Regions from separate parts of the Geobacillus sp. FSL K6-0789 genome, predicted to be linked through region 3. Evidence: riboswitches for the same ligand, from Rfam matches in the RefSeq annotation. Region 3 holds a riboswitch; each other region holds the start of a gene.

Region 1 (3,271 bases), 1.4 Mb from region 3:
GGCGTTGACGAAATCATAGCCGTACTCTTTCTTTTGCGATTCCAAATACGGAATGTGTTGGAAATAGTTGGCGTCGATTTGCTTCTCAGCCAGCGCTTTGTTCGGCAAGATGTAATCTTGGAACGTAATGATCTCCAAGTCGATGCCTTTTTCTTTCAAAATCGGTTTCGCTTTTTCCAAAATTTCCGCATGCGGCACGTTCGACGCACCGACTTTCAACTTCACCAATTTGCCGTCTTTGCCGCCTTCCGCGCTGTCGTTATTGTTGCCGCCGCATGCCGCCAAAGCGAGCACGAGAATGGCGGCGAGCAACACACCCAACCATTTCTTCATCAGTTGTTTCCCCCTTTATCGTTTATCGATTTTCGAAGTGACAAAGTCACCGATCAGCTGAATGATAAATACAATGACCAACACCAATACGGTTGCGACAAATGTCACATCGTTATGGTTGCGCTGGAACCCTTCCAAATACGCCAAGTTCCCAAGCCCGCCGGCGCCGATGGCTCCAGCCATCGCTGTATAGCTGACGAGCGACACCGCCGTCACCGTAATGCCGGAGACAAGCGCCGGCAATGACTCCGGCAGCAACACTTTCCAAATGATCGTCCACGTTGAGGCGCCCATCGCTTGGGCTGCTTCGATGACGCCTTTATCAATTTCGCGAAGGGCAATCTCCACCATGCGGGCGTAAAACGGTGCGGCCCCAATGATCAAAGCCGGCAGCGCCGCATTGGCGCCAAGCATCGTCCCGACGAGCCAGGTGGTAAACGGAATGAGCAAAATGATCAAAATAATAAACGGAATGGAGCGGAAAATGTTCACAAACGCCGCAATCACGGTATTGACAAACCGGTTTTCCCATAGGTTGCCCTTCGCTGTCAAAAATAGAAGCAAGCCAAGAACGATTCCGAGAACGAAAGTGGCCGCCACCGCCACTCCCGTCATATACAGCGTCTCGACCGTCGCCGCCCACATCGTCTCCCATTGGACGTTCGGCAGGAGGTTAGCGAGCATCGTGAATCACCTCCACCGCCACCTGCTGGCTTTGAATGTAGCCAAGCGCCCGGTCAATTTCATCCGCCGCCCCATTGATGTGCACAAACAGCACCCCATAAGCGCCTTGATGGGTTTGCGAAATTTTCCCTTGCAAAATATTCATATCGACGGCAAATTGCCGCACGACCTGGCTGATGAGCGGCTGGCCGGCCGCCGCGCCGACAAACGTCAGCTGCGCGATCAGCCCGCTCGGGTATTGGCCAAACAAATGGGAAATCGCCTCTTCCGTCTCTTCCGGCTCGACGAGCTGCTTGACGAACCGCTTCGTGATCGGCTGCTGCGGGTTGCGGAACACGTGCAACACGTCGCCTTGCTCAACGATTTTGCCGTTTTCCATCACGGCGACGCGGTCGCAAATTTTGCGGATGACGTGCATTTCATGGGTGATCAGCACGATCGTCAGCCCGAGCCGCTTGTTGATGTCAACGAGCAAGTCCAAAATCGCATCGGTCGTCTGCGGGTCCAACGCCGATGTCGCCTCGTCGCAAAGCAGCACTTTCGGGTTGTTGGCGAGCGCCCGGGCAATGCCGACACGCTGCTTTTGCCCGCCGCTCAACTGCGACGGATACGCCTCTTCCCGCCCCGTGAGCCCGACGAGCTCGATCAATTCATCGACCCGTTTTTGCCGCTCCGCTTTCGGAACACCCGCAATCTCGAGCGGAAACGCAATGTTTTCCCGCACTGTGCGCGACCAAAGCAAGTTGAAATGTTGGAAAATCATCCCGATCTCTTGACGCGCCTTGCGCAGCTCCCGCCCTTTGATGCGCCCCATGTCGCGGCCGGCGACGACCACCCGGCCACCCGTCGGCTTCTCGAGCCCATTGAGCAAGCGGATGAGCGTACTTTTCCCCGCGCCGCTGTAGCCGATAATGCCGAAAATTTCCCCTTCGCGAATCTCAAGCGACACATTGTCGACGGCCGTGACCGAGCCGTTAGCCGCTTGATAGATCTTTGTCACATGTTCGAGTGTAATCATCGTTTCACCTTCCTCCCCAAGGCGGCGGAGCGCAAAAAGAAAACCTTTCTGCCCGCAGAGAACAGAAAGGTATTGTGCACCATTCCGTCTCTTATCTCTCAAAGCAGGCCGCTTTGTGTGAATTGGCACCTTTTCAGCGCACGCGCTGACGGTTGCCGGGCTTCATTGGGCACATCCCTCCACCTCTCTTGATAAGAGCGCAACAATCGCCTATTCGATTGACTACAACTGTGATTGTATCACCTTGTGTCGAACATTGTCAATAAAAATTTCACCCAACATGCCGATATGGCTTAGCCAAATGGAGGAGCGACTCAAGCAGCAACAGATGACGAAAGCTTCCCGATACATGCACTTCGCGCAGCCGGACGAGCTGCTGCAGCTTCAGCTCGCCGTCTAAAAGCGAGCAAAGTGCTTTTTTGGAGCCGTGCACCGTCAAGACGTTCCGTTCATCAGGTTCCCTTCCGGCAGTAAGCTCCTTGCCGAGCGCCACCATGGCGGTCTCTTCCTCGCTTTCAAAGCGAACATACAGCTGCTCATCCGGCAAAATCGGCAACAAATGGCGCAACGTTTGCATCCGTTCCATAAACTGTCCTACCAACTCGCACATTTCCATTGAGCATCCTCCCCCCATCTCCTTTGTCCTTTTATTTCCATGCCGAAGGGGGAGAATCCTTTACAAAAATCTCGACAGCCGCCGTGGCGAACCAACGCCGTTTTTGTCATTTCCCATGAAATGTGTCAAACGGCGTCAAAAAATGGCGGATCGTCAACGCGGCAAACGGGCGCGGATTGCTTCGTACAAATAAGGGACCGAATGGAACGCATACCATTTGCCGATGATCTCTCCGCCGGCGAAAAGAAGCAAGCACGGAACGCTTTCAATTTTCCACGCCGCCGCCTGCTCGGGGATGTAGTTGATGTCCGTTTCGCAAAACGGTATGTCCGGAAACAATTGTTCTAGGACAACAAGCATGCGCCTCGCCAACTGGCACGTGCCGCACAGTGGGGTATACAACGAAAGAGCGAGAAGCGGCTCCCCTTCCACCATTCGCTTAATATCGTTTCGACCGATTGTGTTCACTCGCCTCTTCCTCTCATGAACGATTCGATACGGACGTCAAAATGGGCGCGCAGCAGCACATGCGCCAAATGCCAGATCGGGGCGGCGGCCACTTCGCGATACGCCCGGTCAATGTAAATATGCCCTGCTTCCGGAAACACCCGGCGGAACTG
Region 2 (3,271 bases), 380 kb from region 3:
CGAGGCGGACGGCGAGGGCGGTCGCTTTTTGTTCGGTGAGCGGTTCGTAAACAGTGGATTGGACAATCGTCATTTTCACGTTCCCCCTTTAGGTTTTGGCAAATGAAAAAGGGGCTGACCCAAAAGTCCGCCAAAAAGCGGACTTTTGGAGTCAGCCCTCTCTGGTTTTTGTATATTTTACCAAACGGAACAAAATTCCGACTCTGTTCTCCCCCTCATTTACGCCACCAAGGACAATTGCTTGTCCCTAGCGGCTTTTTTGAGAAGATTGTGGGCAGCACAAACCAGCCCCCATTCGATGGAAACTTTTTGGAGGCCTCGCAGGACAAAGCGACGAAACCCGCGATTTTGTTTGATTTGCCCAAATACACTCTCAATGTCGGTTTGGCGTTGGCGGTATCGGGCTTGCCCTTCTTCACTCTCCAACCGTTCGCGGGCTTTCTGTTTTTGTTCATGATAGATGGGGTTCCATTGCGTGGTTCGTCCATACTTGGAAGTCGTGCAGGCCGAACGGAACGGACATCCTTCGCATTCATGGCATTGGTAGTGTCGGGTGACCGAGGTGTATCCTGATTCCGTGGTCTGTTTCGAAGTTCCGGTGCGAACCAGCTTTTTCCCATTGGCGCAAATCCAAACGTCTTCTTCTTCCACATAGGTCCAATTCTGCTGATGATGCGGATTTTTCTTGACCTTGCGCGTGTTCTCCTTCTCATACGTATGGTACTTGATCAAGGCCGATATGTGCTTCTCTTCCAGCTTCACGTAGTTCTCTTCCGAGCCATAAGCCGCGTCAGCGATCAAACGTTCGGGTTCCACGCCGTACTTCTCTCGAACGGTCTCCAAATGCGGGAGAAGACAACGAGTGTCGCCCGGCCTCTGATGAAGGGAATACCCCAAAATAAATTGGCCGGAAGAACCCACCTGTACGTTATAGGCCGGCTTGAGCTGGCCGTTTCGCATGTGATCCTCCTTCAACCGCATGAAGGTGGCATCCACATCGGTCTTGGAATAGCTGTTGCGATCCCCGCATACATGGAGTTGGTGTTCATACTTTTCACTGCGGGGCAAGTAGTCCTCCTTCATCTTCTTGATGGCCTTCTTCAACGGTTGGTTGTCCGGCTCGGCCTCCAACCGTTTTTCCCACTCCTCGGTTTTCTTTCGGATTTCTTCTGACGTAAAGGCCGGCGAAGGGTCGATGTCTTCCGCCTTTTCTTCTTCCACGATCGCCTCGATCTGGGCAATCAGCCGATCGACATTGGCTTGGAGTTTCTCCTGGTACTTCTCAGCCGATTTGCGCCAAACGAAGGTGTACCGGTTGGCATTCGCTTCAATTTTCGTTCCATCCACAAAATAATCTTCCATCTTGACATAGCCGTCGGCCACGAGCAGCGTGATCATTTCCCGGAACAGGTCGTCAATCAGGTCTTTCATCCGCTCCGAACGAAACCGATTGATGGAGCGGAAGTCCGGCTTTTGAAATCCACTTAGCCACATGAGGGGAAGGTGGACTTCGAGCTGCCGTGCAATCTCACGGCCATGATACATTTTTTGGGTGTAAGCGTAAAGGAGAATTTTGGTCATCATTTTCGGATGATAGGCGGAGGCGCCCCCTCCTTTGTAGTAAGCAAGAAACGTCTCCATCGGGATGCGTTCAACCATCTCATGAACCACGTGGGCCATGTTATCCCGTGGAATGAGATCGGCGATGTTGCTTGGCAAAGAGAGGTTGTCCATGGTATACTCTTTAAAGGAAATATGATCATGTTTCATAAAAGAATCGCCCTTCTTTCGGTGGTAGTGGTTTTGGTGACTCTATTCTACCAGAAAAAAGGGCGATTCTTCTATATTTGAGGCAAAAAAGTGGGGGCTGATCCCAAAACGCATTCGCGTTTTGGGTCAGCCCCTTGCCTCTTTCGCATACGGAAAGAGGCTTGAAGATGCATCGTCTTCGCGCCTCTTATCTTTCAGAAAGACATCGGTCTTTCTGTTGGACTTAGCACCGTGCCCTGCGGAAGCGGTTCGCTTCCGGCGCCGCCTTTGGCGTGCGCCCTATCTCACGATAGCATTACGGTCGGTTGCTGGGCTTCATTGGGCCAATTCCCTCAGCCAACTCTTGATAAGAGTACCGATCTAGCTATTAAGTTTTTGCAATTTTCACGATGTTAACAATCGTTTGGTTGCTTGATTCGAATGATACAGGTTGGGCTGGCGGATTGTCAATACGTTTTGAAAAATTTTTTTGCCGCCTCTTCATAATCGTGCGGCCGGCGGTCGGCAAACACCGGGATGCGTGCGCGGACGTCCGCAACGAGCGAGGGATCGATGTCGGCCGAGAGAATGCCCGGCTTCTCGTCCGCCTCGGCGATAATTTCGCCCCACGGGTCGATGATGAGCGAATGGCCGGCGAACACGTTGTTCGGGTCTCGTCCGGCCCGATTGCAAGCGACGACATAGCATTGGTTTTCAATCGCCCGCGCCATCAGGAGCGTCCGCCAATGGTGAAGGCGGGGAAGCGGCCATTCGGCGACGACAAACAGCACTTCCGCTCCGGCCAACGCATGGGCGCGAATCCACTCCGGAAATCGGATGTCATAGCAAATGACCCCAGCGCACGGCAGCCCGTCAAGCGAGAACAAGCCTGGCTCGTTTCCCGGCTGCAAATACAAATGTTCATCCATCAATTGGAACAGGTGAAGCTTGCTGTATTCGCCGACGATTTGGCCATGGCGGTTGGCCACGATCATCGTGTTTGTCACGCCGGCGGCTGTTTTTTTGGCGACCGAACCGGCGACGAAATGGACGCCGTACGTTTGCGCCAATCGGGAAGCGAGCGCCTTCGCCCGTTCGGCGCCTTCGTCGGCAATTTCATCCAGGCGCGTCAAATCGTAGCCGGTCGTCCATAACTCTGGCAGCACGATGATGTCAGCGCCGTCTTTGGCAGCGGATTCCACGGCCTGTTCGGCTTGCTGTTCGTTTTTTGCTGGATCGCCAAATGCAATGTCAAGCTGCAGGCAGGCGATGCGGATCGTCATGAGCGTTCACCTCGGAAAAAATTTTCTTTACATTTTGCTTTTAACGATATATGATGTTGCACTAGAATTTCAAGAATGTTTGAGAAGGTGTGGACGATGACGATCGAATTTCCCTTTTCCGAACTGCTTGAACAGCTGCCGAAGCAGTTTTTCGCCTCGCTCGTGGCGAAAGTCGGTGCGAAGATCAAGGCGGGTTATGATGTGATCAACTTAGGGCAGGGCAATCCGGATCAGCCGAC
Region 3 (3,271 bases):
GTCATCGGCCATAAAGATTACACCGGCGTCCGCTATGGCGATGCGCTCATCCAAGGGATCGTCGGGATGGAAGAATATCACAGCGGCAAAGCGGATAAAATTTCCGGCATTAAAGTCATCGACAAAAAGACGTTGACGATCACATGGAAACAGGCCAATCCGTCGGTGTTGACTGGCATTTGGGCGTATCCGCTGCCGAAGCATTACTTGAAAGACATTCCGATCAAAGACTTGGCGAAATCGGATAAAATCCGGAAAAAACCGATCGGGTTCGGTCCGTTTAAAGTGAAGAAAATCGTTCCGGGCGAGTCGGTAGAGTTTGTTCGCAATGATGACTACTGGGCTGGCAAACCGAACTTGGAAGGCGTCATTTTGAAAGTCGTCAGCCCGCAAGTCGTCCTGCAAGCGCTGAAAAAAGGCGAAATTGACGTCGCTGGGTTCCCGACTGACCAATATTTGAACGCGAAAGGGACGAAAAACATTCAGTTTATCGGTAGAGTGGGTTTGTCGTACAGCTATATCGGCTTTAAACTCGGCCATTGGGATGCGAAAAAGCAGGAAAACGTAATGGACAATCCGAAATTCCAAAACAAAAAACTGCGCCAAGCCATGGCGTACGCCATCAACAACCAAGAGGTGGCCGACCGCCTGTATCATGGTTTGCGCTTCCCGGCGAACACGCTCATTCCGCCGTCGTTCCCGGGCTATCATGACAGTTCCATCAAAGGGTATACGTACAATCCGGAAAAAGCGAAACAATTGCTGGATGAAGCGGGATATAAAGATGTGGATGGCGATGGCCTCCGCGAAGATCCAAACGGCAAAAAATTCAAGATCAACTTCTTGGCGATGAGCGGTGGGGACATCGCTGAACCGCTGGCCAAATTTTATATGCAATGCTGGAAAGATGTGGGTCTCGATGTTCAGCTTGTAGACGGACGCTTGGCGGAGTTCAACTCCTTCTACGATATGGTCGAAAAAGACGATCCGAAAGTGGATGTCTACGCCGCCGCTTGGTCAACTGGAACGGACGTCGACCCGTACGGATTGTACGGCCGCAACGCCATGTTCAACTACTCGCGTTGGGTGAACGAGAAAAATGATGAGCTGCTGGAAAAAGGCCATTCCGAGCAGGCGTTTGACAAGGAGTATCGCCGGAAAATTTACAGTGAATGGCAACAGCTGATGAACGAAGAAGTTCCGGTCATCCCGACGTTGTATGGTTTGTCCATTTATGCCGTCAACAACCGCGTCGCCAACTTTACGGTTGACCCGAGCTCGAAACTGACGTGGAAAGATGTCGGCGTCACGTCCGAGCAACCGGAAGTCGAACAATGACGATTGTTGCCTTTGATGATGTACGATAAGATAGAAGATAAATTGCATACGTCTTATCAAGAGTGGGCGAGAGAACGGGCTTGATGACCCCACAGCAACCTGCCGCAGGCAAGGTGCTAACACCCGCAAAGCGGTTTCGCTTTGGATGATAAGAACGGCTCATGACCCCTTTCGCCTCATTCCGAGGCGAAGGGGGTTTTTGTCGATGGGAGGTGAAGGAGAAACAGTGGAGGAGGCGGTTTCGCTCCGTGCTTGCATGGCCGCTCATCTCCCTGCCGCAGCGTTCTCCGTTTGTGTCATGCGCTGTGTGCAGGCGGAGCTCATCCGGTTTGACTCTAAGGCGGCGGCTGACAAGCATCTTGGCACAAATCCGCCGGTTTATGAAAACATACGGCCTTGACCGCGGCGGAACCGAGCGGGAGTATATGCGCATTTTTCAAGACATTTTGTACAATCCCGTCTTGTATCGCATCGTTCAAGAATTGATTTTATTTTTATATCGGTTGTTCCACTTGCCAGGCACCGCCTTTTTCTTAATGACAAAAGCCGTCGATGCCCGCCGTTTGATCGACGCCGTCGCTTCCTTTGTCGGCAGCTACTCCATTGGGTTATTGATCACTAATAAAGTGTTCAAAGAAGGCAAATATACCGTGAAAGAAGCGGCGATCATCGCTACCGGCTTTTCCACTGTATCCGTGACATGTGAAGAAGTTGGGATTAAGTTAATAGTAACTGAAGAGTCTTATACAAGCGGAACATCATTTTTAGACGGAGAAGCTCCAACCAAAGAAAATTATAATAAAAACAGAAGAATTAAAAGAGGTTTATTTAAATCCAATAAAGGGATTTTAATAAATGCAGACGTGAATGGAGCTTATCAAATAATTAAAAAAGTATCTCCAAATGCTTTTAACAAAAGCTATGGAGTAGAGGCTGTGGTGTTACAGCCATCTAAGATATCCGTATCTTAGTAAAGAGTAATGTTTTTTATTACCTGAATCCGTGATAAAAACGCGTTCAAACTGCTGAGAAAGCTTGATAAATCAACAAATATCACACTTTTTGCTTTTCACTCAATAAGTGAACATCCGAAACTGGGCTAAACCCTTGATATGATTACGTTTTCCGGTGCTTTTGATGAGCTGCTGTCACGGATTCAGGTATTATATTTCTTTAATATTTTTTACCATTTTTAACATTACTCATAACATGGGAGAACTTGCGCGATGGCTTCATCATGATGATGGGCATTTTGCCGTCCATTATGTCAGTCGGACTGATCGGGCTGTTGCTCGCTGAATATACGCCGGTGTTTGACTGGTTGGGTTACCTGTTCTACCCATTCACCCTTCTGTTGCAAATCCCTGAACCGCTGTTGGCTGCGATTTTCGGGTTCGCCGCCATTCCATCAACCCGATTGAGAAGTTTCAGCGCCATGAAAGCCTGTCCATCTTCCAGACAGGCTTTCACGTCGTTTCCCGCTGCTGCTTTAACAAATCGCGAATTTCTGTCAATAGCTCCTCCTCTTTCGTCAGCGTCGGTGCGGTTTCCTTCACCTCTTCCTGCTTTTTCACCCGTTCATACAGCGTGTTGATCAATTTCACAAACAGGAAAATCGAAAACGCGATGATCAAAAAATCGACGACTGTTTGGATAAACGCCCCATATTTCACTTCCGCTTTGCCGACTTTCCAAGACAAATCGCTGAAATTGATGCCGCCTAGAATCAGCCCGACAAGCGGCATGATGATGTCATTGACGAGCGAGGAAACGATTTTGCCAAACGCCCCGCCGATGATCACCCCAACGGCTAAATCGATGACATTGCCGCGGACGGCGAATTTTTTAAACTCGTTCCACATGGTCATCTCCTTCCGAAGAAAATGTTCGTCTGCTATTATACCCGACCGGCCGCAACATTGAAACTTTTTAG

The links. Region 3 has a riboswitch for S-adenosylmethionine ahead of NSQ51_RS06575 (AraC family transcriptional regulator). Riboswitches for the same ligand answer to the same signal wherever they lie in the genome.
Region 1: another riboswitch for S-adenosylmethionine. It lies ahead of NSQ51_RS14330 (methionine ABC transporter ATP-binding protein); the one in region 3 lies ahead of NSQ51_RS06575 (AraC family transcriptional regulator).
Region 2: another riboswitch for S-adenosylmethionine. It lies ahead of NSQ51_RS04610 (IS1182 family transposase); the one in region 3 lies ahead of NSQ51_RS06575 (AraC family transcriptional regulator).

The regions. Positions count from the first base shown of each region.
Region 1 is NZ_CP151966.1:2,684,041-2,687,311, forward strand. Features, by position in the region: gene NSQ51_RS14320 (MetQ/NlpA family ABC transporter substrate-binding protein) at 1-333, opposite strand, end outside; gene NSQ51_RS14325 (methionine ABC transporter permease) at 349-1,017, opposite strand; gene NSQ51_RS14330 (methionine ABC transporter ATP-binding protein) at 1,007-2,035, opposite strand; SAM riboswitch class I at 2,124-2,233, opposite strand; gene NSQ51_RS14335 (hypothetical protein) at 2,307-2,651, opposite strand; gene NSQ51_RS14340 (thioredoxin family protein) at 2,805-3,119, opposite strand; gene NSQ51_RS14345 (toprim domain-containing protein) at 3,116-3,271, opposite strand, start outside.
Region 2 is NZ_CP151966.1:871,770-875,040, forward strand. Features, by position in the region: gene mtnK (S-methyl-5-thioribose kinase) at 1-73, opposite strand, end outside; gene NSQ51_RS04610 (IS1182 family transposase) at 220-1,770, opposite strand; SAM riboswitch class I at 1,955-2,123, opposite strand; gene NSQ51_RS04615 (carbon-nitrogen family hydrolase) at 2,217-3,032, opposite strand; gene NSQ51_RS04620 (pyridoxal phosphate-dependent aminotransferase) at 3,129-3,271, shown strand, end outside.
Region 3 is NZ_CP151966.1:1,252,596-1,255,866, forward strand. Features, by position in the region: gene opp4A (oligopeptide ABC transporter substrate-binding protein) at 1-1,338, shown strand, start outside; SAM riboswitch class I at 1,389-1,493, shown strand; partial or broken gene NSQ51_RS06575 (AraC family transcriptional regulator) at 1,674-1,850, shown strand; partial or broken gene NSQ51_RS06580 (YjiH family protein) at 1,905-2,039, shown strand; partial or broken gene NSQ51_RS06585 (YjiH family protein) at 2,555-2,722, shown strand; gene mscL (large conductance mechanosensitive channel protein MscL) at 2,805-3,200, opposite strand.